One region of the Streptomyces sp. V4I23 genome, then DNA from elsewhere that is predicted to be linked to it. Evidence: riboswitches for the same ligand, from Rfam matches in the RefSeq annotation. Region 1 holds a riboswitch; each other region holds the start of a gene.
What was found. Region 1 has a riboswitch for cyclic di-AMP ahead of QFZ82_RS33595 (C40 family peptidase). Riboswitches for the same ligand answer to the same signal wherever they lie in the genome.
Positions count from the first base shown of each region.

Region 2: linked by a shared signal. The riboswitch ahead of QFZ82_RS23915 (transglycosylase family protein) and the one ahead of QFZ82_RS33595 (C40 family peptidase) in region 1 are both predicted to bind cyclic di-AMP.
Region 3: linked by a shared signal. The riboswitch ahead of QFZ82_RS07225 (M23 family metallopeptidase) and the one ahead of QFZ82_RS33595 (C40 family peptidase) in region 1 are both predicted to bind cyclic di-AMP.

Region 1 is NZ_JAUSZW010000004.1:6,856,101-6,865,028, reverse strand. It holds gene QFZ82_RS33605 (ATP-dependent Clp protease proteolytic subunit) at 1-581, shown strand, start outside; gene QFZ82_RS33600 (hypothetical protein) at 589-897, shown strand; cyclic di-AMP (ydaO/yuaA leader) riboswitch at 1,200-1,398, shown strand; gene QFZ82_RS33595 (C40 family peptidase) at 1,402-1,878, shown strand; gene QFZ82_RS33590 (LysE family translocator) at 1,978-2,610, opposite strand; gene QFZ82_RS33585 (LysR family transcriptional regulator) at 2,693-3,628, shown strand; gene QFZ82_RS33580 (ATP-binding protein) at 3,642-4,073, opposite strand; gene QFZ82_RS33575 (8-amino-7-oxononanoate synthase) at 4,290-5,444, opposite strand; gene bioB (biotin synthase BioB) at 5,591-6,769, shown strand; gene QFZ82_RS33565 (adenosylmethionine--8-amino-7-oxononanoate transaminase) at 6,762-8,060, shown strand; gene bioD (dethiobiotin synthase) at 8,125-8,838, shown strand; gene QFZ82_RS33555 (VOC family protein) at 8,844-8,928, shown strand, end outside.
Region 2 is NZ_JAUSZW010000004.1:4,745,095-4,754,731, forward strand. It holds gene QFZ82_RS23900 (nucleoside triphosphate pyrophosphohydrolase) at 1-84, shown strand, start outside; gene QFZ82_RS23905 (cytochrome P450) at 81-1,325, shown strand; gene QFZ82_RS23910 (transglycosylase family protein) at 1,467-2,423, shown strand; cyclic di-AMP (ydaO/yuaA leader) riboswitch at 2,694-2,867, shown strand; gene QFZ82_RS23915 (transglycosylase family protein) at 2,871-3,542, shown strand; gene eno (phosphopyruvate hydratase) at 3,819-5,105, shown strand; gene QFZ82_RS23925 (septum formation initiator family protein) at 5,199-5,672, shown strand; gene QFZ82_RS23930 (DUF501 domain-containing protein) at 5,705-6,241, shown strand; gene QFZ82_RS23935 (Ppx/GppA phosphatase family protein) at 6,238-7,176, shown strand; gene QFZ82_RS23940 (VOC family protein) at 7,183-7,977, opposite strand; gene QFZ82_RS23945 (NAD(P)/FAD-dependent oxidoreductase) at 8,568-9,637, shown strand, end outside.
Region 3 is NZ_JAUSZW010000004.1:1,107,348-1,116,984, reverse strand. It holds gene QFZ82_RS07230 (tyrosine-protein phosphatase) at 1-504, opposite strand, end outside; cyclic di-AMP (ydaO/yuaA leader) riboswitch at 1,265-1,421, shown strand; gene QFZ82_RS07225 (M23 family metallopeptidase) at 1,426-2,325, shown strand; gene QFZ82_RS07220 (SGNH/GDSL hydrolase family protein) at 2,503-3,294, shown strand; gene QFZ82_RS07215 (TetR/AcrR family transcriptional regulator) at 3,346-3,963, opposite strand; gene QFZ82_RS07210 (hypothetical protein) at 4,039-4,269, opposite strand; gene QFZ82_RS07205 (MBL fold metallo-hydrolase) at 4,521-5,768, shown strand; gene QFZ82_RS07200 (sensor histidine kinase KdpD) at 6,144-7,988, shown strand; gene QFZ82_RS07195 (roadblock/LC7 domain-containing protein) at 7,996-8,430, shown strand; gene QFZ82_RS07190 (DUF742 domain-containing protein) at 8,432-8,803, shown strand; gene QFZ82_RS07185 (ATP/GTP-binding protein) at 8,781-9,395, shown strand; gene QFZ82_RS07180 (GAF domain-containing protein) at 9,392-9,637, shown strand, end outside.

The sequences.
Region 1 (8,928 bases):
CCAGCTCGGGCACCCGCACCCTCGACCCGTACTCGAAGCTGCTCGACGAGCGGATCGTCTTTCTCGGTACCGCCGTCGACGACACCGCCGCGAACGACGTCGTCGCCCAGCTGCTGCACCTCGAGTACGCGGCCCCCGATCAGGACATCTGCCTGTACATCAACTCCCCCGGCGGCTCCATCAGCGCCATGACCGCGATCTACGACACCCTGCAGATCATCACCTGCGACATCGCCACCACCTGCCTGGGCCAGGCCGCTTCGACAGCCGCCTTGCTGCTCGCCGCGGGCACCCCGGGCAAGCGGTCGGCGCTGCCCGGCGCACGTGTCGTCGTCCAGCAGCCCGCCGTGGAGGAGCCGTTGCGCGGCCAGCCGTCCGATCTTGAGATCCACGCCGCCGAGTTGCTGCGCCTGCGGGAGCAGCTGGCGGCCATGCTCGTACGCCACACCGGACAGGGCGCCGAGCGCATCGCGGCCGATCTGGAGCGGGACAGGATCTTCGACGCCGAGGCAGCGAAGGGATACGGCCTGGTGGACCACGTCATCGGGAGCCGCAAAGCCTCGCCGGCCGGGGCGAGGTGAGCGAGGGATGCTGCTCCCGGAGCTGCCACCGCTTCCCGGGCTGACCCGCGCGGAGGCGGAGTTGATCGACAGGTATCTCGAAGTGGTCGATCTGCTGGGGCGGATCAATCCGTCCCGGGTCACCCACACCTACGGCGCGCTGCGCGCCGCTCAGGCACTGGTCGGGCGGGCGACCGCCCTGAAGGACGCCCTGACGCTGATGCACCTGCGCGGGGAGAACGAGGTCTACGCGGACACGCTCGCCGAGGCGCTGCGGATTCTCGACGGGGAACGCAGAGCGAACCGGGTGACCATGCCCCCGGTTTCGACGAGTTGACGGTCGATCCGCTGCTTTCCGCCAAGGGGGCCGCGGCTTTCGTACCCCGTTCGGTGGAGTTTCGGCGACGTTGTTCCGTGCCGCAGGAGTTGCGCCACGCACACCACCGATTTGGCGGAGTCGAACGGCTTCCGCGCTGGTACGACCATGATTCCGCGTCAGGCGAGGCGACCGCCAACATCCCTGTCCACCCGAACAGATCAGTCGTGATTGGCTTCACAAAAGCCGTTTCAACTCGGAAATCGGACATCCATGAGTGACGATCGCTGGGACGACAAGCCCCCGCCACCTTGACGGGGCGGTCCGGGCGGACGCTGAATCCTGCCGCCGCACCGGACGACTGGTCGACAGAAGTGCATCGGCAGGAGTGGAGGACCCGAGCAGCACGGGGTGACCGGTGATCCCGGTAGGCCCCTTGGGGTGAAGCCGCTTCGGCGGCCGGGCGTCTTCGCCAGTCCGAACCCGACAGGTCACCCTTCACAGGCGGCTGACGAAGGGTTGCGCATGACTGCGCAGATGCATGTCCCGTTCCTGCTCACACGTGCGGGCGCCGTATCGGCACTGACCATCGCCGCCGTCGGCGGCACGCTCCTCGCTCCCGGCACCGCCCCCGAGGCCCACGCGATCACCAGCTACGCGAGCAAGGCACTCAAGGTCGCGGCATCGAAGAAGGGGTCGCCGTACAGATTCGGCGCCGTAGGCCCGCACCGCTTCGACTGTTCCGGGCTGACGCAGTACTCGTACAAGAAGGCCGGCAAGAAGCTGCCGCGCACCGCTCAGCAGCAGTACAACCGTACGCGCCATGTCTCCGCCTCCCAACGAAAACGCGGTGACCTGGTCTTCTTCCATTCCGGCGGCTACGTCTACCACGTGGGCATCTACGCCGGCCGAGGGCGGATCTGGCATTCGCCGAAGACGGGCGACGTCGTGCGGCTGGCCAAGATCTGGACCAGGGGCGTCTCGTACGGCCGGGTGCGCTGACGGCCCGCCTTCCGGCTGCCCCGCCTTTCCGGCTCCCCGGCGGCGGCCCCGCGCCTGAGAATCGTCCGCACCCACCATGGTGCGACGGACCGGTGCCGGTCAGTGTGCCAGCGGCTGGACCAGCAGGGTCGCGCCGAGCGTGGTGAGCGCGCCGCCCGTGACTCCTTCCACGGCACGCGTGGTGCGCGGCCTGCGCAGCCACCGGCCCAGCCGGTCCACCAGGAGGGCCACCGCCGGGAACCAGATCAGCGCCAGGAGGACGACGATCGCGGCCAGCAGCAGGGTGCGCGGCAGCACCGCCGCGCCGTCGGGCACGAACTGCGGCAGCAGGCTCAGGAACAGCACCGGCGCCTTCGGGTTGAGGACGTTGGTGAGGAAGCCCTGCCGCAGGCCGCGCCCGACGCCGTGGGAGGGCGCGGCGCCGTCGGGGGCGGCGGGCCCTTCGAGCGGGCGCAGCGCGGAGCGCACAGCGCGCAGGCCCAGCCACAGCACGTAGATCCCGCCGGCGATCTGCAGCGTCCGGTAGAGCACGGGCACCGCCACCAGCACCGCGGCGAGTCCCGCCACGGCCAGCGCGGTGTGCACCAGCAGCCCGCCCGCCACACCGACCGCGCAGGCGACGCCCGCGCGGCGCGAGGCGAGCGCACTGCGTACCACCACGGTGAAGTCGGCACCCGGCATGGCGACCATGCCCGCGGCGACACCGGTGAAAGCGATCAGGTGTGCGTCCATGCCCTCCAGCCTGCCGTCTCAGTGCCTTCAGCGTGTATGGGGAATATCCTGGGTCAGCCAAAAGCAATGCTTAAGGGGTGCGATGTACGACCCGACCCGGCTGGCCGCCCTGGTCGCTGTCGCGGAGGCCGGTTCCATCACCCGCGCCGCGGCCCGCCTGGGTTACACCGCCCCGGCGCTCTCCCAGCAGCTGGCCAAGCTGGAGCGCGAGGCCGGAGCGCCTCTGCTCGTGCGCCACCACCGCGGGGCGCGGCTCACGGCCGCGGGTGAGCTGCTCGCGGAGCGGGCGCGCCGGGTGCTGGACGAGATGGACCGGGCGCGGCACGAGCTGGCCCGGCTGTCGGGGCTCGCGGGCGGCCGGCTGCGGGTGGCCACCTTCACCACGGTCGGCATCCACCTGCTGCCCCCGGTGCTGAGCGCCTTCCGGCGCGCCCATCCGGATGTGGACCTGACCGTCGCCGAGTACGAACCCCCGGATGGGGTCACGGCAGTGGCGCGCGGCGCCATGGATCTCGCGCTGACGCATGCCTACGAGCCCGCCGATCCGGCGCCGCCCCCGCCGGGGGTGGTCGTGGAAACGCTGCTGGTCGAGGAGCTGGTGCTCATCACCGCTCCCGGGCACGCCCTGGCGGGCGGATCGGGGCGGCTGCCGGTGAGCGCACTCGCCGGGCAGCCGCTGATCAGCAGCGCTCCGGCGCATCCGCCGCGCAAGGGAGTGGAGGGTGCGCTGGCCGAGGCGGGGGCGACGCCGGCCGTGGTGTGCGAGTCGCCCGGTTACGCGCTGGTGTGCGCCCTGGTGACCGCGGGGATAGGGGTGGCGGTGGTGCCGGAGATGGTGGCGGCGATGTCCGCCACGCCGCTGCAGGTACGGCAGTTGGAGCCGGCGGCCTTCCGCCGCACGATCTCTGTGGCGCACCGGGGAGAGGAGTCGGGGCCGGCGGCGCAGTCGCTGCGGGCTCTCCTGCGGAGCTCGTTCGGACGGGCGGGTCAACAGGGCACTGCGGCCAGGGTGTGGTGAACCCGGGCGCGGATCAGCCCTTCACGGGTACGGTCCACGGCAGGGCGATCCACACGGTCTTGCCGCCCTCCTCGGTGGGTGTCACGGAGAGCCGCCCGCCGTACTGCGCGGTGAGACTGCGGATGATGACCATCCCCCGGCCGTTGTCCTGTCGGACGGCGGCGGGCAGCCGGCGCGGCCAGCGCGGGTGGCTGTCGGTGACGCCGATGCACAGTCGCTCGTCCCGTTCGAGGCGCACGTCGACGGTGAAGGTGGGCGACTGGCCGAAGGTGTGCTGCACTGCGTTGGTCGCCAGTTCGGAGACGATCAGCCGCAGGGTGTCGACGGCGTCGGTGCCGTCCGGCAGACCCCATCCGCAGACGACATCGGTGACATATCTCCGGGCGGCGGAGACCGATGCCGGATCGCTGGGCAGAGTGACGGATGCTTCTTGACGGTCTGCCATGGCGACGCTGTCCCTTTCCCACCGGGCCGGGCTCCGACTCGTAGCGGATGACACGCGAGGACGGCCACGGATTGCGCTTCGGCGTCAGACTGCCACTTGTCGTCAGGCCGGTGCGGCAATCCACCAAGATACGTGCATATCTGTCGCTCAAAGCGGTGAAGTCTGCGACGAGAGACCGTATTTGGGGACGGACCGCACGCTCCGGACCGGCTGTTCTCAGCCCCGCGGCGCGGAGGCGATGATCGTCGCGACGGCCGTGTCGACCTGCCGGGCGGTCAGATCGGCGCGGGCGGTGAGCCGGATGCGCGAGATGCCGTCCGGCACCGACGGGGGCCGGAAGCAGCCCACGACCAGACCTGCCGTCCGGCAGTCCGCCGCCCAGCGCAGCGCCGCCTCCGGGGAGGGCGCCTGCACGGACACGACGGCCGCGTCCGGCCGCGCGGCGGTCAGTCCCGCGTCCGTGAGCCGCCGGTGCAGCACGGCCGCTACCTCCCGCGCCCGGCCGGCGAGCTCCGGTTCGCGGCGCAGCACCCCGACGGCGGCGAGCGCGCCGCCCGCCGCGGCCGGTGCGAGTCCGGTGTCGAAGATGAAGGTCCTGGCCGTGTTGACCAGGTGCGCGATCACCCGCGCCGGGCCGAGGACCGCGCCGCCCTGGCTGCCGAGGGACTTGGAGAGGGTGAGGGTGGCGACGACTCCGGTCGCGCCGGCCAGTCCGGCGGCGTCGAGCGCGCCCCGGCCGCCGTCGCCGAGGACGCCGAGGCCGTGGGCGTCGTCGACGAGCAGGGCCGCGCCGTGTTCGCGACAGGCTGCCGCGAAGGCGGGCAGCGGCGCGGCGTCGCCGTCGACGGAGAACACCGAGTCGGTGACGACGAGGGCGCGGCGGTCCGGGTGGGCGCCGAGGGTCTTGCGTACGGCGTCGGGGTCGGCGTGCGGGACGACCGCGGTCTCGGCACGGGCGAGCCGGCAGCCGTCGACGATGGAGGCGTGGTTGCCCGCGTCGGACACGACGAGGGCGTCGCGTCCGCCGAGGGCGGTGACGGCGGCGAGGTTGGCCGCGTAGCCGGAGGACAGGACGAGGGCAGCCTCGAAACCGCAGAACGCGGCGAGTTCGCGTTCCAGCTCGGCGTGGAGCGCGGTGGTGCCGGTGACCAGGCGGGAGCCGGTGGCGCCCGCGCCCCAGCGGCGGGCGGCGTCGGCGGCCCCGGCGGTGACCTCGGGCCGGCGGGTCAGTCCCAGGTAGTCGTTGCTCGCCAGATCGAGCAGGGGCGAGTCGGCGGCGCGTGGCCGGAGCGTGCGCACGAGGCCCGCACGCTCGCGACGGCGCGCCTCGTCGTCGATCCAGTCGAAAGGATCCTGAGTGGCCTGCGGCATGAGGGGTCCGGTCCTTTTGTAGGCAGCGCACAGACCTTAACCGCGTGCGGGCCGGGTGCGGATGTGGCCATGCACACACCTCAATCCGCCGCTGTTGTGGGGTTCCTCCTTGGCCCGGGCGGCTGCCGTGGGTAAGGATCAGCGCCATGGACCTGCTGAACACCCTGGTGGAGAAGGGGCTGCGGCGCGAGCTGCCGACCCGTGAAGAAGCGCTCGCCGTACTGGCGACCTCCGACGACGATCTGCTCGATGTGGTGGCCGCGGCCGGCAAGGTGCGCCGCCAGTGGTTCGGACGGCGGGTGAAGCTCAACTATCTGGTCAACCTGAAGTCCGGCCTGTGCCCCGAGGACTGCTCGTACTGCTCGCAGCGGCTCGGGTCGAAGGCGGAGATCCTCAAGTACACCTGGCTGAAGCCGGACGAGGCGTCCCGGGCCGCGGCCGCCGGCGTCGCGGGCGGCGCCAAGCGGGTCTGCCTGGTGGCGAGCGGGCGCGGCCCGACGGACCGGGACGTAGACCGGGTGTCGAAGACGATCGAGGCGATCAAGGAGGAGAACGAGGGCGTCGAGGTGTGCGCGTGTCTCGGTCTGCTCTCCGACGGCCAGGCCGAACGGCTCCGCGAGGCGGGCGCCGACGCGTACAACCACAACCTGAACACGTCCGAGGGGACGTACGGGGACATCACGACCACGCACACCTACGCGGACCGCGTGGACACGGTGAACAAGGCGCACGCCGCGGGCCTGTCCGCGTGCTCCGGTCTGATCGCCGGCATGGGCGAGAGCGACGAGGACCTGGTGGACGTGGTCTTCGCCCTGCGCGAGCTGGACCCGGACTCGGTGCCGGTGAACTTCCTGATCCCCTTCGAGGGCACCCCGCTCGCCAAGGAGTGGAACCTGACCCCGCAGCGGGCGCTGCGCATCCTGGCGATGGTGCGCTTCGTCTGCCCCGACGTCGAGGTGCGTCTCGCGGGCGGGCGCGAGGTCCATCTGCGCACGCTGCAGCCGCTCGCGCTGCACCTGGCCAACTCCGTCTTCCTCGGCGACTACCTGACCAGCGAGGGCCAGGCGGGCAAGGCCGACCTGGAGATGATCGCGGACGCCGGCTTCGAGGTGGAGGGCACCGACACGACGACCCTGCCCGAGCACCGCGGGGCGGTCGGCGGCTGCGGTTCGGTGTGCGGCGACGACGAGGGCTCGGGCGGCTGCCACGACGCGTCCGCCGCGGCGGAGGCGGAGGCCGCTCCGTCGGAGGTCCCGGCGGCCCGTACGGACCTGGTCGCCGTGCGCCGCCGCGGCGCCGGGACGGACCTCGCGCCCAATGCGTGAGTTCACGCCCGGCGAGCTGCGTGCCCTGGACCGCGCCCACGTCTGGCACCCGTACGGTCCGATGCCCGGCCGGGAGGAGCCGCTGGTCGTCGAGTCCGCGGCCGGGGTGCGGCTCAGGCTGGCCGAAGAGATCCACGGGCAGCGCGAGTTGATCGACGGCATGTCGTCGTGGTGGTCGGCCGTGCACGGCTACAACCACCCCGTCCTCAACGAGGCGGCGACGGCGCAGCTGGGCCGCATGAGCCATGTGATGTTCGGCGGGCTCACGCACGAGCCCGCCGTACGGCTGGCGGCCCGGCTGGTGGAGATCACGCCGGAGCCTCTGCGGCATGTCTTCCTGTCCGACTCGGGCTCGGTGTCGGTCGAGGTCGCGGTGAAGATGTGCCTGCAGTACTGGCGCTCGGTGGGCCGCCCGGCCAAGCAGCGGCTGCTGACCTGGCGCGGCGGCTACCACGGCGACACGTGGCAGCCGATGTCGGTGTGCGACCCCGAGGGCGGCATGCACGGTCTGTGGCAGGGCGTGCTGCCCCGGCAGCTCTTCGCGCCCGCCCCGCCGGCCGACTACGACGAGGTGTACGCGGACGGGCTGCGCGAGCTGATCGGGCGGCACGCGGACGAGCTGGCCGCGGTGATCGTGGAGCCGGTGGTGCAGGGCGCGGGCGGCATGCGCTTCCACTCCCCCGCATACCTGCGGGTGCTGCGCGAGGCGTGCGACGAGCACGGCGTGCTGCTGGTCTTCGACGAGATCGCGACCGGTTTCGGCCGCACGGGCGCGCTGTTCGCGGCCGGTCACGCCGGTGTGGCCCCGGACGTGATGTGCCTGGGCAAGGCACTGACCGGCGGCTACCTGTCGCTGGCCGCGACGCTGTGCACCTCCCGGGTGGCGGACGGGATCTCGCGGGGCGAGGTCCCCGTGCTCGCCCACGGCCCGACGTTCATGGGCAACCCGCTCGCCTCGGCGGTGGCGTGCGCGTCCATCGATCTGCTGCTCGGCCAGGACTGGCAGCGGGAGGTGGAGCGCCTGGAGACGGGCCTGCGGGCCGGTCTGGCCGAGGCCGCCGCCCTGCCGGGCGTGAAGGACGTCCGGGTGCTCGGCGGTATCGGTGTCGTACAGCTGGACTGCGCCCTTGACGAGGCGGCCATGGCCTCGGCGACGGCGGCCGCCGTGCGGGAGGGCGTGTGGCTGCGCCCGTTCCGGGACCTCGTGTACACGATGCCGCCGTACGTGACGGGTGACGAGGACCTGGCGCGGGTGTGCCGCGCGGTCCGGGCGGCGGCGGCAGCGGGCTGACGCCAGGGCCGCGGCGCGCATGCGGCGCCCGGAGGAGACGAGCGAGACAGGACAGGGAAGCACCATGACAGTGATCGTCGTGACCGGGACGGGAACCGAGATCGGGAAGACCGTCGTGACGGCGGCCGTCGCCGCGCTCGCCGTGGCCGAGGGCCGGTCGGTCGCCGTGGTCAAGCCGGCGCAGACCGGGGTCGGGCCGCACGAAGCGGGCGACGTCGACGAGGTCCGGCGGCTCGCCGGGCCGGTCACGGGCGTCGAACTGGGCCGGTTCCCGGAGCCCTTGGCGCCCGCGACGGCCGCCCGGCGGGCCGGGCTCGCCCCCGTCACGCCCGACGCGGTGGCCGAGGAGGCCGGGAAGCTCGCGGCGGAGCACGACCTCGTGCTCATCGAGGGGGCGGGCGGCCTCCTCGTACGGTTCGACGAAGCGGGCGCGACACTCGCCGACGTGGCGGGTCTGCTGGGCGCTCCCGTGCTGGTCGTCGTGCCCGCCGGCCTGGGCACTCTCAACACGACCGCGCTGACCGCCGAAGCCCTGCGCGCCCGTGGGCTCGACCAGCTGGGCGTGGTGGTCGGCAGCTGGCCCGGCCGGCCCGACCTCGCGGCCCGCTGCAACCTCGCGGACCTGCCGGAGGCGGCGGGCGCTCCGCTGCTGGGGGCGGTCCCGGAGGGCGCCGGGGCGCTCGCGCCCGCCGCGTTCCGGGAGCGGGCCGGGCAGTGGCTGGCCCCGCGACTCGGCGGCGGCTGGGACGCGGAGGCGTTCGGCTCGGCCGTAGGCTGAGGTCCATGCGCGCACGGATCGACGAGATCGTCTTCGACTGTCACGCCCCCGCCCGCCTCGTCCGGTTCTGGGCGGCGCTCCTCGGCGGCG
Region 2 (9,637 bases), 2.1 Mb from region 1:
GCCCTGCGCGCGGCGGCCCGCGCCTACCGCGACGCGATCCGCGCGGCGGAGGGGCGCAGCGGCCCGGATACCGTCGGGGTGTGAACGACCCGAACACCGCGCCCGAACTCTTCACCTGGGAGTTCGCCACCGACCCGTACCCCGCCTACGCCTGGCTTCGCGAGCACGCGCCCGTGCACCGCACCGCGCTGCCCTCCGGGGTGGAGGCATGGCTGGTGACCCGGTACGCGGACGCGAAGCAGGCGCTCGCGGACCAGCGGCTGTCCAAGAACCCGGCGCATCACGACGAGCCCGCGCACGCCAAGGGCAAGACGGGTATCCCGGGCGAGCGCAAGGCCGAGCTGATGACGCATCTGCTCAACATCGACCCGCCGGATCACACACGGCTGCGCCGCCTGGTGTCGAAGGCGTTCACACCGCGGCGCGTGGCGGAGTTCGCGCCGCGCGTGCAGGAACTGACGGACCGGTTGATCGACAACTTCGCTGCAAAGGGGAGCGCCGACCTCATCCACGAGTTCGCCTTCCCGCTGCCCATTTACGCCATTTGCGACATGCTGGGCGTTCCCCGCGAGGACCAGGACGACTTCCGCGACTGGGCCGGGATGATGATCCGTCACGGCGGAGGTCCGCGCGGCGGTGTCGCCCGCTCTGTGAAGAAGATGCGGGGATACCTGGCCGAGCTGATCCACCGCAAGCGGAACGACCCGGGGGACGACCTCATCTCGGGGCTCATCAAGGCGTCGGACCACGGCGAGCACCTGACGGAGAACGAGGCCGCCGCGATGGCGTTCATCCTTCTCTTCGCGGGCTTCGAGACGACGGTCAACCTCATCGGCAACGGCGTGTACGCCCTGCTGCGCAATCCCGTGCAGCGCGAGCGGCTGCAGAGCTCGCTCGCGGCCGGCGAGAGCGCCCTGCTGGAGACCGGCGTGGAGGAACTCCTGCGCTACGACGGTCCCGTCGAGCTCGCGACCTGGCGGTTCGCCACCGAGGCGCTGGACATCGGCGGACAGCGGATCGCGGCCGGCGACCCCGTGCTCGTCGTCCTCGCCGCCGCCGACCGCGACCCGGAGCGGTTCACCGAGCCCGACACGCTCGACCTGTCCCGGCGCGACAACCAGCACCTGGGATACGGACACGGCATCCACTACTGCCTCGGCGCCCCGCTCGCCCGGCTCGAAGGACAGACGGCGATCGCGACCCTGCTCAGGAGGATGCCGGACTTGCGACTTGCGGGCGATCCAGCCGATTTGCGGTGGCGTGGGGGACTCATCATGCGCGGATTGCGCACTCTGCCCGTTGAGTTCACCGCCCTCAGGGGCTGACGCAGCGTCAAGTCTGTGACTTTTACGTGATCTGCGCTGCATCGACTTGTGACTCACGTTCGAATGCGGCTACGTTCACCGTCGACTCGGCAGGCATCAGCAGGCCGCACAGTCCCCAGTAGTCACGCGAAAGGCAACCGCATGCGCTCCGGGAACGGACGTCACCGCCGCCCCCGTCAGGCTCCGGCCATCGTCGTCGCGGCAGGGGTGACCGGATCCGCCATCGCGCTCCCCCTGCTCGGCGCGGGCTCCGCCTCCGCCGCCGACGCGGCCACCTGGGACCGCGTCGCCGAATGCGAGAGCAGCGGCATGTGGAGCGCTGACCTCGGCAACGGCTTCTACGGCGGGCTGCAGATGTCGCAGCAGACGTGGGAGGAGTTCGGCGGCACGGCGTACGCGCCGAGCGCCGACCTGGCGAGCCGTTCGCAGCAGATCGCGGTCGCGGAGAAGGTGCTGGACGCACAAGGGCCCGACGCCTGGCAGGTGTGCGCCCCGATCGCGGGGCTGACCAACGACGACGCCGCGACCGGTGTCGACCCCGGGGACCTCCTGCCCCTGCCGGACGAGAGCCCGGAGGCCGGCGCCGACACGAGGTCCGACACGGGTGAGCCGGCCGACTCCGACTCCGGTGACGCGGGCGCCGGCGACCCGGCCGCGGAAGCGCCGGACGGTTCGCGGGAGACCCCCGAGCCGGACGTCTCCACGACGCCCACGCCCGAGGACGGCAACGCGCAGGCGTCCCCGGTCCTGTCCGCCGGCACGGACGGTGCCGAGGCGTCCGACCCCGCGACCGGCGCGGGCAGGCACCGGGGCGAGCCCGCCCCCGACGATGCCGAAACGGGCATCGAGGATAAGGAGCGCGAAAGCGGTCGTCATGCCTCACGAGGTGACGCATCGGCACGTGACGGGGTGACAGAGGGCGCGTCCGACGGTACGTACACCGTCCGGCCGGGCGACACTCTGTGGGCCATCGCCGACGAGCGCGAGGTGCCCGGGGGGTGGGGCGCCCTCTACGAGGCGAACGAGAAGACTGTGGGCGCCGACCCCGATCTCATCCTCCCCGGTCAGAGCCTTGATCTCGGCCTGAACGGCGAGTAGTTCAAGCGGCGATTCGCCGGTATATGTCCGTTCTGTGTAAGTGAGACAAGGGTCTCTTTGCCGCAACTGGCCGATATCGCCCAGCAAATTCGCCCAAGCCATGCCCGACCTGCGCAAACGCCTCCCAAGTGGAGGGAAGTTCGGGCGATTTCTCCCCGATGTTCGACTTTGGACATCGGGGAGCGGTGTGTTTACGGTCGGAACCGCTCGCCACCGCGGGCACCGTCGACCGTCACGCCGAATCCTGCCGTCGGTCGGGGGGAACAGTCGTCGCTCAGTGCGCCGAAGGCAGGAGCGGGGGACCCAAGGTAAGTGCCGGTCCCGGCCGTCGATCACGACGGCCGAGAACGGCTGGGGGTGGAGCCGCGCGCATCGACGCGCGGCCGGGCAACTCTTCCGGCCCGAACCCGACAGCTCACCTCGCAGGCGTCGGTGAGGAGAAGCTCCATGCTGCGTTCCGGCAAGGCCAAGCACCGCCGCTCGTCGAAGACTGTTCGTCTCGCAACGCTCGCCGGCGTCGCCGGTGCCGCCATCGCGGCCCCGATGCTCGGCGCGACCTCGGCGTCCGCCGCCACCGCCTCCGAGTGGGACGCCGTCGCCCAGTGCGAGTCCGGTGGCAACTGGTCCATCAACACCGGCAACGGTTACTACGGCGGCCTGCAGTTCTCCGCCTCCACCTGGGCGGCCTACGGCGGCACCGCGTACGCCCCCTCCGCCGACCAGGCCTCCAAGTCCCAGCAGATCGCGATAGCCGAGAAGGTCCTCGCCGGTCAGGGCAAGGGCGCCTGGCCGAACTGCGGCGTGGGCCTCTCCAGCGCCCCCTACAACGGCGGCTCCGCCGAGCCGGCGTCGCAGCCCGCCGCCGAGCCGGCCGAGAAGCGTGCCGAGGTCCCGACCACCCGCTCCGAGCGTGCCGAGGCCCCCGCGCCGAAGAAGGCCGCGGCCACGTCGTTCAAGAAGGGCGACGGCGAGTACAAGGTCAAGGCCGGGGACACCCTGGGCAAGATCGCGGAGGCCGAGAAGGTCAAGGGCGGCTGGAAGAAGCTCTTCGACCTCAACAAGGACGTCATCGAGAACGCCGACGTCATCTACCCGGGCCAGCAGCTCCACCTGAGCTGACCGCCCGCCGTCCGCGGGCCCGCGGACGGGTTCCGAGCACCCCGGTCCGGCGCTGCTTCCCCCGTAAGCGCCGGGCCGGGGTTTCGGTCGTGAAGGGCCCCGAAGAGCCTTACTTACGGGTAGCTTGCGGGGGTTTTGTCCGGCAAGCCCAGCGTTCATGCCCTTTTTCGTCCCACGGGGCGGGCATCGGCCGGCCTTTGTCCCCGAGACGGTTAGGCTCTTGCCGCAAGGCCAAGCAGACCTCTGCACATTTCTCGCGTCACATCCCAGAAGGAGATGCTCGTGCCGTCCATCGACGTCGTCGTAGCCCGGGAAATCCTGGACTCCCGAGGCAACCCCACGGTCGAGGTCGAGGTTGGCCTCGACGACGGCAGCACGGGTCGTGCTGCTGTTCCGTCCGGCGCCTCCACCGGTGCGTTCGAGGCCATTGAGCTCCGCGACGGTGACCAGAACCGTTACCAGGGCAAGGGTGTCGAGAAGGCCGTCCTCGCCGTCATCGAGCAGATCGGTCCGGAGCTCGTCGGCTACGACGCCACCGAGCAGCGCCTGATCGACCAGGCGATGTTCGACCTGGACGCCACCGACAACAAGGCGTCGCTCGGCGCCAACGCCATCCTCGGTGTCTCCCTCGCCGTCGCGCACGCCGCCTCCGAGGCGTCCGACCTGCCGCTCTTCCGCTACCTGGGCGGCCCGAACGCGCACCTGCTGCCCGTTCCGATGATGAACATCCTGAACGGCGGCTCGCACGCCGACTCCAACGTGGACATCCAGGAGTTCATGATCGCGCCGATCGGTGCGGAGTCCTTCTCCGAGGCCCTGCGCTGGGGCACCGAGGTCTACCACACCCTCAAGAAGGTGCTGAAGACCAAGGGCCTGTCCACCGGCCTCGGCGACGAGGGCGGCTTCGCGCCGAACCTCGACTCCAACCGCGCCGCCCTCGACCTCATCCTCGAGGCCATCAAGGAGGCCGGTTACGCCCCGGGCAAGGACATCGCGCTCGCGCTGGACGTCGCCGCGTCCGAGTTCTACAAGGACGGCGCGTACCTGTTCGAGGGCAAGGCCCGCTCGGCCGCCGAGATGACCGAGTACTACGAGGAGCTCGTCGCCTCCTACCCGCTGGTCTCCATCGAGGACCCGCTGTTCGAGGACGACTGGGCCGGCTGGAAGGTCATCACCGACAAGCTCGGCTCCAAGGTCCAGCTCGTCGGCGACGACCTGTTCGTCACCAACCCGGAGCGTCTGGCCCGCGGCATCGAGGAGGGCACCGCCAACGCCCTGCTCGTCAAGGTCAACCAGATCGGTTCGCTGACCGAGACCCTGGACGCCGTCGAGCTCGCCCAGCGCAACGGCTTCAAGTGCATGATGTCCCACCGCTCCGGCGAGACCGAGGACGTCACCATCGCCGACCTGGCCGTCGCCACCAACTGCGGCCAGATCAAGACCGGCGCCCCGGCCCGCTCCGAGCGCGTCGCCAAGTACAACCAGCTGCTGCGCATCGAGGAGATCCTCGACGACGCCGCGGTGTACGCCGGCCGCAGCGCCTTCCCGCGCTTCAAGGGCTGACCACGGGCTGACACCCCCGCCTCCGTACGTCCCCGGCCCCGGTCCCGTACCGTGTCCGGGGACGTACGCGTGTGAAAGGGGAGGCGAGAGAGCATGGCACGCAGGCCGGAGCCGGACCGGTTCTCCACCGCGACGAGACTGCGGCTGCTCGGCGAGCAGACCGCCGCCCGCGTCTACCGGTCGCAGAGCCGTCGCCAGGCCCGCCGCTCCCGGCTCACCGGCCGGGCCGCGTTCCTCGCACTGGTCGTCTGTTCCCTGGTGGTCGCCCTCGCCTACCCGATGCGCCAGTACGTCTCCCAGCGCGCCGAGATCGCCGAGCAGGAACGCCGGATGGCCGAGGCCCGCGAGCAGGTCGAGGAGCTCCGGGACGAGAAGGCCCGCCTCCAGGACGACATGTACATCCGGCGCCTCGCCCGTGAGCACCTGCACTACGTGCTCCCGGGCGAGACCGGCTACACGGTGATCGACCCCGAGACCGCCGAGGAGCGCCGCGAGGACGAGAGCGCGGCGGACCGGCCCTGGTACTCGAACGTCTGGAACGGCGTGGACAACGCCGACCGCCAGTAGCCCCCAGTAGCGAACACAGCAGCAAGGCAGGCATGGAAACCCCTCCTCCCACCACCGAGCACACCGAGCCGACCGACGCGGACATCGCCGCGTTCGAGCAGCAGCTCGGCCGGCCGCCGCGCGGACTGCGCGCCATCGCGCACCGCTGCCCCTGCGGGCAGCCGGATGTCGTCGAGACCGCACCCCGTCTGCCGGACGGGACGCCCTTCCCCACGCTGTACTACCTGACCTGCCCGCGGGCCGCGTCCGCCATCGGCACGCTGGAGGCCAACGGCGTCATGAAGGAGATGCAGGCACGCCTGGCCACGGATCCCGAGCTGGCCGCCGCCTACCGCGCCGCGCACGAGGACTACATCGCGCGCCGCGACGCGATCGAGGTGCTCCAGGGCTTCCCCAGTGCGGGCGGCATGCCGGACCGGGTGAAGTGCCTGCACGTCCTGGTCGGCCACTCGCTCGCGGCGGGCCCCGGCGTGAACCCGCTGGGGGACGAGGCGATCGCGATGCTGCCCGAGTGGTGGCGCAAGGGCCCGTGCGTGACCGGCCTCGTCACGGAGGAGGACGACAAGTGACCCGCGTCGCCGCCGTCGACTGCGGCACCAACTCCATCCGGCTCCTCGTCGCCGACGTCGACCCGGAGTCGGGCAGCCTGGTCGACCTCGACCGGCGGATGATCATCGTCCGGCTGGGGCAGGGCGTCGACCGCACCGGGCGGCTCGCCCCCGAGGCGCTGGAGCGGACCTTCGCGGCCTGCCGCGAGTACGCCGCCGTCATCAAGGAGCTCGGCGCCGAGACCGTACGCTTCGTCGCCACGTCCGCCTCCCGGGACGCCGAGAACCGCGACGACTTCGTCCGCGGCGTCCTCGACATCCTCGGCGTCGAGCCGGAGGTCATCTCCGGCGACCAGGAGGCCGAGTTCTCCTTCACCGGTGCCACCCGCTCGCTCGCGGGGCGCACCGACCTGGACAAGCCGTACCTGGTCGTCGACATCGGCGGCGGTTCGACCGAGTTCGTGGTCGGCGAGGAGCATGCGCGCGCCGCCCGGTCGGTCGACATCGGCTGCGTGCGGATGACGGAGCGGCACGCGCCGAGCAGCCCCGCGACGCCGGAGCAGATCGCGGCGATCCGCGCCGACATCGAGGCCGCGCTGGACCTCGCGGCGCAGACCGTCCCGATCGACGAGGCCCGCACCCTGGTCGGCCTCGCCGGTTCCGTGACCACAGTGGCCGGGATCGCGCTCGGCCTCGACACGTACGACCCGGCCAGGATCCACCACTCGCGCATCTCCTACGAGAAGGTCGAGGAGGTCACGACGATGCTGCTGAACTCGACGCACGACGAGCGCGCGGCGATCGGTGTGATGCACCCCGGCCGGGTGGACGTCATCCAGGCCGGGGCGCTCGTCCTGCTCACGATCATGCAGCGCATCGGCGCCCGCGAGGTCGTCGTCAGCGAGCACGACATCCTCGACGGCATCGCCTACAAGGCGGCCGAAGGCTGGTTCTGAGGTGTCTCAGGCCGGCGGGGCGGGGGTCAGCACGACGAACTCCGCCCCCGCCGGGTCGTTGCACACCGCCAGCCGGCCGACGCCCTCCGCGTCCTCCGGGCCCATCGAGACCGACCCGCCGTTCTCCCGCACACGGGCGACCGTGGCGTCGCAGTCCGCCGCGCCGAAGACGGGGTGCCAGTACGGCTTCGCGTCACCCGAGTCGAACATGCCGGGCACGGCCATGAGGCCGCCGAACATCCGCTCCGGCGGATGGTCCTTCGGGGTCAGCAACGTGTACGTGCCGCCGCCGCCCGGGAGCTCCATGTCCTGGCCGGTCCAGCCGAAGACCGTGCCGTAGAAGTCCTGCGCCGCCGACGAGTCGTTCGTGTACAGCTCGACCCAGCCCAGGCTGCCCGGGCTGTCCGCGACCTCGATGCCCGGGTAGCTGCCGGGCTGCCAGACGGCGAACCGGGCGCCCTGCGGGTCGGTGAGCTGCGCGAACCGCCCCTCCTCCGAGACCTCGGACGGCGGGGTGCGGACGGAGCCCCCCGCCTGTTCGACGGCCTTGACGGTGGCCTCGATGTCGGGCGTGTGGAAGTAGACCATCCAGGCCGAGCGGGCGCCTTCCTCGGTGAGCGGCCCGATGGCGCCGACCACCTTGCCGTCCAGGCGGAGGGCCTTGTAGTCGCTCGGCTCGGCGCCGAACGGATGGGCCTCCCAGCCGAAGACGGCGTTGTAGAAGGCCGCCGCCGCCGGGACGTCGCGGGCGCCCAGGTCGATCCAGCACGGGGAGCCGGGGACGAAGTCGGTCGTGATCATGGTCGGGTTCTCTCTCTCCGGGGCTGTGTCTCAGGGCTCGTGGCGCACCTTTGCCAGCCTGGCACCAGGCGCGTCCCGTCGCGCGCCGAACAGCCCGGAACCGTCCCGACGGGTACGCGGGAGCCGCCCGGCCGGCCCTGTGGACCGACGGGGCGGCTCGGCATTCCACCCGCGCGGCGCGAGAGCGAGGCGCTCGCCCTGCCGGCCTCCGGTCTGGGCCTGGTGGAGCGATCGGAGGGCCCCGGGAAGCGCCCGCGGAGAAAGTTCGTGAAGTTCTTCACAAGGAATTCGGCCCCGATGGGCGCTCCGAGGCCCCGAAACCCTCTCTCCACCCGCCTGTTGGGTGTTCTGCAGCGGATTCCAAGGCATTCGGTATGCGTTGCCCGCAGAGGGGAAGGAGGAGTGGTTCTCCTGTCGAGAAGGCTTAGGGGCCAGCTCACGAGGGGTGGACAACGTCCTCTGTTACACCGTGGTTCCCGTACCACGCCATGACCTCGGTCACGTGGGCCGCGCAGTGTAGCAGAGCACACCCAAGTGCTTGTGAAGGGGCTCACGAGCACCCCCTCCGAGGGGGGTGGATACTCGATGGCATGAGCACCACGGAGCGTCCCAGGATCCTCGTTGTAGGCGGTGGGTACGTAGGCCTGTACGCGGCACGTCGCATCCTGAAGAAGATGCGCTACGGCGAGGCGACCGTCACGGTCGTCGACCCGCGCTCGTACATGACGTACCAGCCCTTCCTCCCCGAAGCTGCCGCCGGCAGCATCTCGCCTCGGCATGTCGTCGTCCCGCTGCGACGTGTGCTGCCCAAGGCAGAGGTTCTCACCGGCCGGGTCACGACCATCGATCAGGACCGCAAGGTCGCCACCGTCTCCCCGCTGGTCGGCGAGGCGTACGAGCTGCCCTTCGACTACCTGGTCATCGCCCTCGGCGCGATCTCCCGTACCTTCCCGATCCCCGGCCTCGCCGAGCAGGGCATCGGCATGAAGGGCATCGAGGAGGCCATCGGCCTGCGCAACCACGTCCTCGAGCAGCTCGACAAGGCCGACTCGACGACCGACGAGGAGGTCCGCCGCAAGGCGCTGACCTTCGTCTTCGTGGGCGGCGGCTTCGCCGGTGCGGAGACCATCGGTGAGGTGGAGGACCTGGCCCGCGACGCGGCCAAGTACTACACCAACGTCAAGCGCGAGGACATGCGCTTCATCCTCGTCGACGCCGCCGACAAGATCCTTCCCGAGGTCGGCCCCAAGCTGGGCACGTACGGCAAGGAGCACCTGGAGGCCCGCGGGGTCGAGATCTACCTCTCCACCTCCATGGACTCCTGCATCGACGGCCATGTGGTGCTCAAGAACGGCCTCGAGGTCGACTCCAACACCATCGTGTGGACGGCCGGCGTGAAGCCCAACCCGGCGCTGGCCCGCTACGGCCTGCCGCTCGGCCCCCGCGGCCACGTGGACTGCAACGAGACCCTCCAGGTCAACGGCACCGACTACATCTGGGCCGCCGGCGACAACGCCCAGGTCCCGGACGTGGCCGCCCGCAAGGCCGGCGTCGAGAACGCCTGGTGCCCGCCGAACGCCCAGCACGCGCTGCGCCAGGCCAAGGTCCTCGGCGACAACGTGATCTCCGGGATGCGCGGCTTCCCGCAGAAGACGTACGA
Region 3 (9,637 bases), 5.7 Mb from region 1:
GCCGGCGCGGTCCTTGCCGGCCGCGCAGTGCATCAGCGCCGGGACGCTGTCCTCGGCCAGTGCGTGCAGGACGCGGCTGTGCTCGGCGGTCCGCTCCTTGACGATCATCCGGTAGGAGGCGATCATCCGGGCGGCGCCCTTGCCGTCGTCCAGGATCGACTTCAGCTGGTCGAGGTTGCCGTCCCGGACCATCTTCCAGAACTCCGCGCCGTCGGCCGGGTCGCTCAGCGGGAGATTCACGTTCCGCACGCCCGGGAGCTCGACGTCCGGGCCTTCCAGCCGCTGGTCCGCCGCATTGCGGAAGTCGAAGATCGTGTGCAGCCCGAGGGACGCGAGGAAGGCGGCGTCGTCCTCGGTGGCGTGCGCGAGGTGCCCGCTGCGGTAGAGCCTGCCGTGCCGCACGCGCCCGCCGTCCACGGTCGGCAGTCCGCCCACGTCCCGGAAGTTTCGCACTCCGGCCAGCCGGGGTTCGGTCGACGGGGCCTGCGGCAGCTGCTGCGTCACGTGGACTCCTTCAGGCGACGGCCGTCGGCGCCGGTCGCCGACGATGGCGGGATCCGACGATACGGCACAGGTTCATCGGGCAATCATGTCGGTCGTGATGCGTTCCGCGTCCGCGGGCGTGGCGGAACCGGCCGCCCCGGCACCGTCATGAGGGCCGGGGCCCGCGGGCGCACCCGCGCATGACGCATCCGCGCACGACGCATCCGCGCACGACGCACCCGGGCTCCGCGTGAATGGCAGGCGCCGTGATCGAAAACCGGTGAGTGTGGCGGCCCGGCCCGATTCCCTTTGCGTGAAAGGGGCCTGCTGTCATTCGCGTGGTGTTTCTCCGGGATGCGGCTTGGCTGAATTCAGGGTGACCGGAAGCGGGCGGTGAGGGGCTCCGTCACCGGCCGCGCGGCGACAGGGGACGAAGTCGGGCGTTGCGGACGGCGCTTGGTGTGCAAGTGCACGCTTAGGCGATTATTTGTGTCTTCTGTCCGAATTGAGCCTTTGCGGATAACGTGCCCCGTCTGTGGGGTAGATGGGGCACGGCTCGTGAGCAGGATCATATTCGTGACGGAACGTGCCTGCTTTCCCCCACTCAATTCCGTGGTCAGCAAGGGAATTGACTGTCACTCGTCCACGGAGGGTGACGAGTGGGGCGGCCCGGAAATCGCGACCGGGAAAGCCGGGGGAAATTCGCGGCTTGTTCCGCCCGGTGGACTCGCCTACGGTCACGCTCAATCCGGACGGACCGCCTAATCCTGCCGCCGACCGGACTTCGAACCCACCCACGCGTGGCAGGAGCGGGGGACCCAGGTAGTACGCCGTATCCGGAGAATTCGGACGGCTCGGGGTTAATTCGCGCAACCAGCGCGAACGGGCATCTCCAGCCCGAACCCGACAGCTCACCTCGCAGGCGCCGGAGAGGAATGCGCCATGCCCGGAAAGGGTAAGCACCGCCGTCCCAAGGTCAACCCCCTCACTCGCGGCCTCGTCGCCGCCGGTACGGGCAGCGCCGCCATAGCCCTGCCGCTGCTCGGCGCAACCGGCGCCAACGCCGCGACCCCCGCCGCCGCTCCCCAGGAGGCCGCTCCGGCCTCGGTCGCCGCGGCCGCTCCGGCCGCGGCGAAGGCCCCGAAGACGTACACCGTCGTCGCCGGCGACTACCTTGCCAAGATCGCCGACGAGCAGAACGTCCGCGGCGGCTGGAAGAAGCTCTACAACGACAACCGCCGTGCCATCGGTGCGGACCCGGCGCTGATCCACCCGGGTCTTGAACTGACCATCAACGCGAAGTCGAAGGCGAAGAAGGACCCGGAGCCGCGCTCCGAGTCCACGTCCCGGTCCTCGCGCGACGCCTCGCGGGCCGCGGCCCCCGCCGCCGCGGCTCCCGCCGCAAAGGCCCCCGCCGAGAAGGCCGCCCCGGCGTCCTCCGGCTGGACCGCCCCCGTCGGCGGCGGTGTCTCCACGCCGTACCGCGCGTCCGGTGCCATGTGGTCCAGTGGCTACCACACCGGCGTCGACTTCATCGCCGGCAGCGGCACGAGCGTGAAGTCCGTCGGTCCGGGCACCGTCGTCTCGGCCGGCTGGAGCGGCTCGTACGGCAACGAGGTCGTCATCCAGCACGGCGACGGCACGTACTCGCAGTACGCCCACCTCTCGTCCCTGTCCGTCTCCAGCGGTCAGAGCGTTGCGGGCGGCGAGCAGATCGGTCTGTCCGGTTCCACCGGCAACTCCACCGGTCCGCACCTGCACTTCGAGATCCGTACCAGCCCGTCGTACGGATCGGACATCGACCCGCTGGCCTACCTGCGCCAGCACGGCGTCTCCATCTGACGTACACCGGCGGCCCGTTGGGCCGCCGGCCGCGCATCCCTCGTTCCGTCCGGCGGCGGAGCGGGGGATTCCGCGTATTCCGGCTTGACGGAAACTTGACAGGTGGCATAGATCACCTCTCGTCAACCCCTCCTTACGGTCGCGTAGGTCACATCCGTAAAGGAAAGATGTGCTCCCGTGGCAGACGATTCGAGAACAGAGAACACGGGTGCATTCGGGTCGTACGCGGCGATCGGTGACAGCTTCACCGAGGGCGTGGGAGACCCCGGTCCCGACGGGACGTACGTCGGCTGGGCGGACCGGTTCGCGGTGCTGCTCGCCGACCTGACGCCGGAGCACACCTTCCGGTACGCCAACCTCGCCGTACGCGGCCGCCTCCTCGACCAGATCGTCGACGAGCAGGTCCCGAGGGCCAAGGAACTCGCCCCCGACCTGGTGACGTTCTGCGCGGGAGGCAACGACATCATCCGGCCGGGCAGCGACCCGGACGACGTGGCCGAGCGGCTCGAGCGGGCCGTCGCCGACCTCAAGAGCTCGGTCGGCACGGTCATGGTGACCACCGGCTTCGACACCCGGGACGTGCCGGTCCTGCGTCATCTGCGCGGAAAGATCGCCACGTACACCGCGCACGTGCGGGCCATCGCCGACCGCCACGACTGCCCCGTCCTCGACCTGTGGTCGCTCAAGTCCGTTCAGGACCGGCGTGCGTGGGACGCGGACCGGCTGCACCTGTCACCCGAGGGCCACACCCGCGTCGCCCTGCGCGCCGCCCAGGTGCTCGGTCTCGACGTGCCCGCCGACCCGGACCAGCCCTGGCCGCCGCTCCCGCCGCGCGGTGCCTTCGAGGTGCGGCGCGACGACATCCAGTGGGCGCGCGAGTACCTGGTGCCGTGGATCGGCCGGCGACTGCGGGGCGAGAGCTCCGGCGACCATGTGGCGGCCAAGCGCCCGGACCTCCTGCCGCTCTGAGCCGAGGCGGCACGGTGCCCGGGGCACGCGCCCCGGGCGCCGACGCCCCGGCTAGCGGGACGCCGTGAGCGCCTCGCGGTCCACTCCCAGCTCGCGGGCCAGCGCCTCGTCCGTCCACTGCAGCATCGCCGCACGGGTCAGCGACCCCGCGTACGACGTCATCTGCACGGCGAGCCCGTCGAGGAACGCCGTCAGACGCCAGGCCGCGGCCGCCGGGTCCTCGCACGGGAACTCCCCGGCCTCCGCGCCCTCCGCGATCACCTCGGCCAGCGCCGCCTTCCACTGCTGGTCGAGGGCGCGGGCGACCTCGCGCAGGGTCGGATCGCGCAGGGAGGCGGCCCAGGCGTCGATCCACAGCCGCCAGCCCTTGGCCTGGCCGGTCGGGGCGTACCAGCGGACGGCCGTCCGCAGCCGGCGCAGCGCGGAGGTGCGCCGCCCGAGGATTTTGCGCAGGTGGGCCAGGTCGGCGTCGGCGGCATGCGTGAACGCCGCGGCGACCAGCTGTTCCTTGGACGAGAAGTGGTAGAGCACCAGGGCGCTGGAGACGCCGAGGGACGAGGCGACATCGGCGATCCGCACGGCCGCCACGCCCCGCTGCTCGATCTGCTCGACAGCCGCGTTCAGCAGTTCCTCACGCCGCTCCGACACGTTCAACCGAATCCTGGCCACGGCGTCACCCTACACAGCCGATCTTGGGCGGGATCCCCTTCCTGCCGAGGCGGAAGGGGATCCGGCGGTCCGGGCTCAGGCCGCCGTTCCGGTGGCGGACCGTGCGGCGGCCGGGATCTCGCAGTGGTCCTTGAAACCCTGGCTGGTCAGGCCGAGTGCCGCATTGATGCGCGAACGCAGGTTCTCCACCGCCACCATCGCCGTCAGCTCCACGAACGCCTCCTCGCCCAGCGCCGTGAGCAGGCGCCCGGTCAGCTCGTCGGTCACCTCCAGGGGATTCGCGGTCATCGCCTCGGCGTACTCCATGACATCCCGCTCCCGCGGGGATTAGACGTCGCTGTCCCGCCACACGGGGACGTCCTGCACCTTGCGCGCGTCCATCCCGCGCGTCCGGTTCTCCCAGTGGCCGAAGTCCATGCACCAGCTGGGGAGGGGCCAGGAACACCGGCGCCGGGGTGCGCGTTGCCCGTCATGACGGATCGGACGCAGCGCAGGACACCCGGCGTGACGTGCGTGCCCGCACATAATGAAGAAGCCCCCGATCATCAGGAGGTGTCGTGACCGGCGCTGGTTCCCCCCACTCGCTGAGAGCCCGGCTGCGTTCACTCAGGCCGGCCGCCTTCGGAGCCGACCCGGCCGGGGAGCGGATGGCGAGAATCCGCCACTCTCCGAACTTCGCCGACGGCTCCTTCCGCAACCCGGTGGGCGCGCGCACCAGGCCCTCCGGCGGTTCCATGGTCGAATTCGCCAAGATCTACTTCGAGAAGGAGGCGCGGGCCCGCCGGACCCCGGTCGGTCATGTGCCCGTGCACCCCGCCACCGTCGCCGATCTCGCCGAGCCGCCTCCCTCCGGGCTGCGGCTGACCTGGATGGGCCACTCCAGCGTCCTGGCGGAGATAGACGGCCGCCGGATCCTCTTCGACCCCGTCTGGGGCGAGCGCTGCTCCCCCTTCCCCTTCGCCGGGCCCAAGCGGCTGCATCCCGTGCCCGCGCCGCTCGCCGCTCTCGGCACCCTCGACGTCGTGGTGATCTCCCACGACCACTACGACCACCTCGACCTGCCCACCATCAGGGCACTCGCCGGCACGGACACCGTGTTCGCGGTCCCGCTCGGCGTGGGCGCCCACCTGGAGCGCTGGGGCGTGTCCCCGGACCGGCTGCGCGAGCTCGACTGGAACGAGTCGGCCGAGGTCCACGGCATCCGGCTGACCGCCACACCGGCTCGCCACTTCTGCGGGCGCGGACTGCGCAACCAGCAGCACACCCTCTGGGCCTCCTGGGTGGTGGCGGGCCCCGAGCACCGGATCTACCACAGCGGCGACACGGGATACTTCCCCGGCTTCGCGGACATCGGGGCGGAGCACGGACCGTTCGACGCGACCATGATCCAGATCGGTGCCTACTCCGAGTACTGGCCCGACATCCACATGACACCGGCCGAGGGCATGCGGGCCCACCTGGACCTCCAGGGCGGTACGCCGTCCGGTGTGATGCTGCCGATCCACTGGGGCACGTTCAACCTGGCGCCGCACCCGTGGGCCGAGCCCGCCGAGGGCACCGTCACGGCCGCGGCCGGCGCCGGAGCCGCCGTCGCGCTGCCCCGCCCGGGTGAGCCCTTCGAGCCGACCGCGGCGAACGTGCCGTCCGCGCTGTGGTGGCGCACGGTGGCGGCCACTCCGGCCGGAGGCTGGACCGCGGCGACGGACGCCGCCGCGGTCACGGCATCGGCCGTCACGGCCCCGCAGGCGCCTCCCGCGGCCGGCAAGGACCCGGGCGGCACCCCGGAGGCCGCGTCCTCCCGCTGACGCGAATCGCATGGAGCCGGAGCGGGAGCCGGAGCCGGAGCGGGCCCGCGCAGCACCGCATCCGTCGGCCGCACCCTGCGGCGGCCGGATCGGAACGGCCGGATCCAGCCATGATCATCACTGTCGACCCCGCTGCCGCCCCGCGGCAGCGGGGTCGACCCGTGTTTTCGGGCTGGCGTACGAGCCCTCATACCAGAGCGGGACGCACGGCGGGGAAGTTTCCCAACTGCCCGCCGTACGCGACTGCTCCGCGACTACCGTGTGTGGCCGGTGACCCACGGTGGGCTCCCCTTCGTGTGCCCTCGGCCCGCCGCGCACCGACGTCGCCCAACCGCAGTACGCCGATTCCTGGGGCCCCACGTACCAAGGACGCTGATGTCTCAACTACGCGCACCCGCCGCGCGGTCCGACCGCCGAGAGGGCGGGCGTCACGGCCGGCCAGGCGCCCGCACCCTGTCCTCGCCGGGGCGGTCGCGGACCTCGACGCCGCCGGAAACCCGCATAAGACCCCAACTCCTGCGCTCCGCAGTCCTGCCCACGGTAGCCGCCGCCCTCAGCGGCGCGGCAGCCGTGCTGTTCACCCTGCGTGTCGCGTCCCCCGAACCGACCCTCGCCCTGTGGGCCGTACTCCTGGGCATGGCCGCACTCGCCGTGACGGCCGTGGCAGCGGCCGCCGTGGGCGCCGACCGCACGGCCAAGTCCCTGCTCGACCGCGCCTCCACACTGCGCCGCACCACCGCGCGCGGACAGGCCGAACTGCGCACCGTCGTCGACGGACTTCGCCGTGGCGAAGGCCCCCCGCCCCGCCGCGACCCCGCGCCCCCGGCGCCCGGGGCGGACGAATTCGACCTGCTGGCACACGAGTTGGCCCGCTCGCACGACGCCGCCGTCGCGGCGGTCGTCCAGGCGTCCCGGCTCTCCAGCAGCGTCGGCAACGAGCAGAAGGTCGAGGTCTTCGTCAACCTCGCCCGGCGGCTCCAGTCGCTCGTCCACCGCGAGATCCAGCTGCTCGACGAGCTGGAGAACGAGGTCGAGGACCCCGAGCTGCTCAAGGGCCTGTTCCACGTCGACCACCTCGCGACCCGCATCCGCCGGCACGCCGAGAACCTGGCCGTCCTCGGCGGCGCCATCTCCCGCCGCCAGTGGTCGAACCCGGTCACCATGACCGAGGTGCTCCGGTCCGCGATCGCCGAGGTCGAGCAGTACCCGCGGGTCAAGCTGGTACCGCCGGTCGACGGCACGCTGCGCGGGCACGCGGTCGCCGACGTGATCCACCTCCTCGCCGAACTCGTCGAGAACGCCACCCTGTTCTCCGCGCCGCACACCCAGGTCCTGCTGCGTGCCCAGCGCGTCACGGCCGGGCTCGCCGTCGAGGTGGAGGACCGAGGCCTCGGCATGCCCCTCGGGGAACAGGACAAGATGAACGCCCTGCTCACCGACCCCGACCAGGTCAACGTCGCGCACCTGCTGCAGGACGGGCGGATTGGCCTGTTCGTGGTCTCCGCGCTGGCCCGCCGGCACGGCATCGCCGTACGGCTGCAGTCCAACATCTACGGCGGGGTGCAGGCCGTCCTCGTCCTGCCGCAGGGCCTGCTCGGCGCCGAACCGGGCGGACTCGCGCAGAACGAGGGGGAGCAGACCTCCACCGGGCCCCGCATCGCGGCCACCTCACCGCCCCAGCTCCCGCAGTCCCCGGCGATCCCTCGGCCGCAGCCCGCCGGGACCGACGCCCAACCGCCGGCCGATCCGCATCCGCTGACACGGTTCCCGTCCGAACCGCACCCGCAGCCCCGGACACAGCCGCAGCCGATGCCCGCCCAGCGCGAGCCGGTCCGGGTCTCGGACCGGCTCGAACCCCTCCCCGTACGCGGCGAGCACGGCGAGCGACCCCACCCGGCCGCCGCCCAGCCCGGTTACGGCCACACCCCGTCCCACCAGGAACCGGTCGCGGACCCCCGGCAGACCGACGTCGACCCGCTGCGCCCCCACGCGGTGCGCGACACCATGGGCCGCCCCCAACTCCCCAAGCGCCGCAGTCAGGAGCACCTGGTCCCGCAACTGCGCGACGCCCCCGCGCCGCGCAAGGAGGACGACCAGGCCCTCCACGACCCGGGGCTGATGGCCGCCTTCCAGCGCGGCATCGGCCTCGCCGCTTCGCAGCCGCCGACCGCCCCGGCACGTTCCGACCTGCACCCCCAGGACACCACCACCAAGGAGTAGATGCACCATGGCGAGCGATGTGCCGTCCGGCCACGTCTCGGACCTCGACTGGCTGCTCAGCGGCCTCGTACAGCGAGTGCCGTACACCCGCAACGCTGTACTGCTCTCCTCCGACGGCCTGGTCAAATCCGTGCACGGCCTGGACAACGACAGCGCGGACCACATGGCCGCCCTCGCCTCCGGCCTCTACTCGCTGGGCCGCAGCGCCGGCGCCCGCTTCGGCGACGGCGGTGAGGTGCGCCAGGTGGTCGTGGAACTCGACTCCACCCTGCTGTTCGTCTCCACGGCCGGCTCCGGCACCTGTCTGGCCGTGCTCGCCGGACGCGAGGCCGACGCCGCCGTGCTCGGGTACGAGATGGCGATGCTGGTCAAGAGCGTACGGCCGTACCTGGTCACGCCGCCCAGAACGGCCGCGGGGGTGCCGAGCACTGCGGGGCAGTGACATGCCCGCGCCCAAGGAGGGGCCGCTGCTGGACGACGCGGCCGGTCGGCTGATCCGTCCGTACACGGTCAGCGGCGGCCGCACCCGGCCGACGACGGCGCTGGATCTGCTCAGTCTGGTGATGGCCACCGGATCGGCGCCGCAGGGACACCTCGGCCCCGAACACACCATGGCACTCGGACTGTGTCACGGGCCGACGTCGGTCGCCGAGATCTCCGCGCACCTGAGACTGCCGGCCGTCGTCACCAAGGTGCTCCTGTCCGACCTCGTGGACTGCGGCGCCGTCACCGCGCGGGCGCCGCGCACCCGTGACACACCTACGGACCGATCACTTCTGGAGGCGGTGCTCGATGGCCTACGACGACGGCTCTGAAGCCGCCGACCTGTTTCCGACCGCGCTCAAGATCCTGGTCGCGGGCGGTTTCGGAGTGGGCAAGACGACGTTCGTCGGAGCGGTCAGCGAGATCGATCCGCTGAGCACGGAGGAGCTGCTCACCCAGGTCAGCGCCGCGACGGACAACCTGGACGGCATCGAGGCCAAGACGACGACCACGGTCGCCATGGACTTCGGCCGGATCACCCTGGACGCCCGCCACGTGCTCTACCTCTTCGGCACACCGGGCCAGGAGCGCTTCTGGTTCATGTGGGACGAACTCTCCGAGGGCGCGCTCGGAGCGGTCGTCCTCGCCGACACCCGCCGCCTGGAGGAGTCCTTCTCCGCGGTGGATTTCTTCGAGCGGCGCGGCATCGGGTTCGTCGTCGCCGTCAACGAGTTCGACGGTGCGTACCGCTACGAGCCCGACGAGGTGCGGGCGGCGATCGACCTCAAGCCGGAGGTGCCGGTCGTGCTGTGCGACGCGCGGGTCGCCGGCTCCGGGATCGCGACCCTGGTCACCCTCGTCCAGCATCTGCTCACCACCACCGCCCAGCCCGCCCCGGCACCGAGCTATGGAGCACCGACATGACGTACGACCCCACCGGCCATCTGCTGCTGACCCCGGTCGACCGCGAGGCACCCGCCCGCGTGCAGCGCCTGCGCCAGCTCGGGTTCGGTGAACGGCCCGACCCCGCCTTCGACGACTTCGCCCACAAGCTCGCGGAGGTGACCCGCGCGCCGTACTCGATGGTCAACTTCATCGACGAGAAACGGCAATTCTTCGCCGGGCTGCACACACCGGGCGGCACCCACAGCGGCACCGACCTGGGG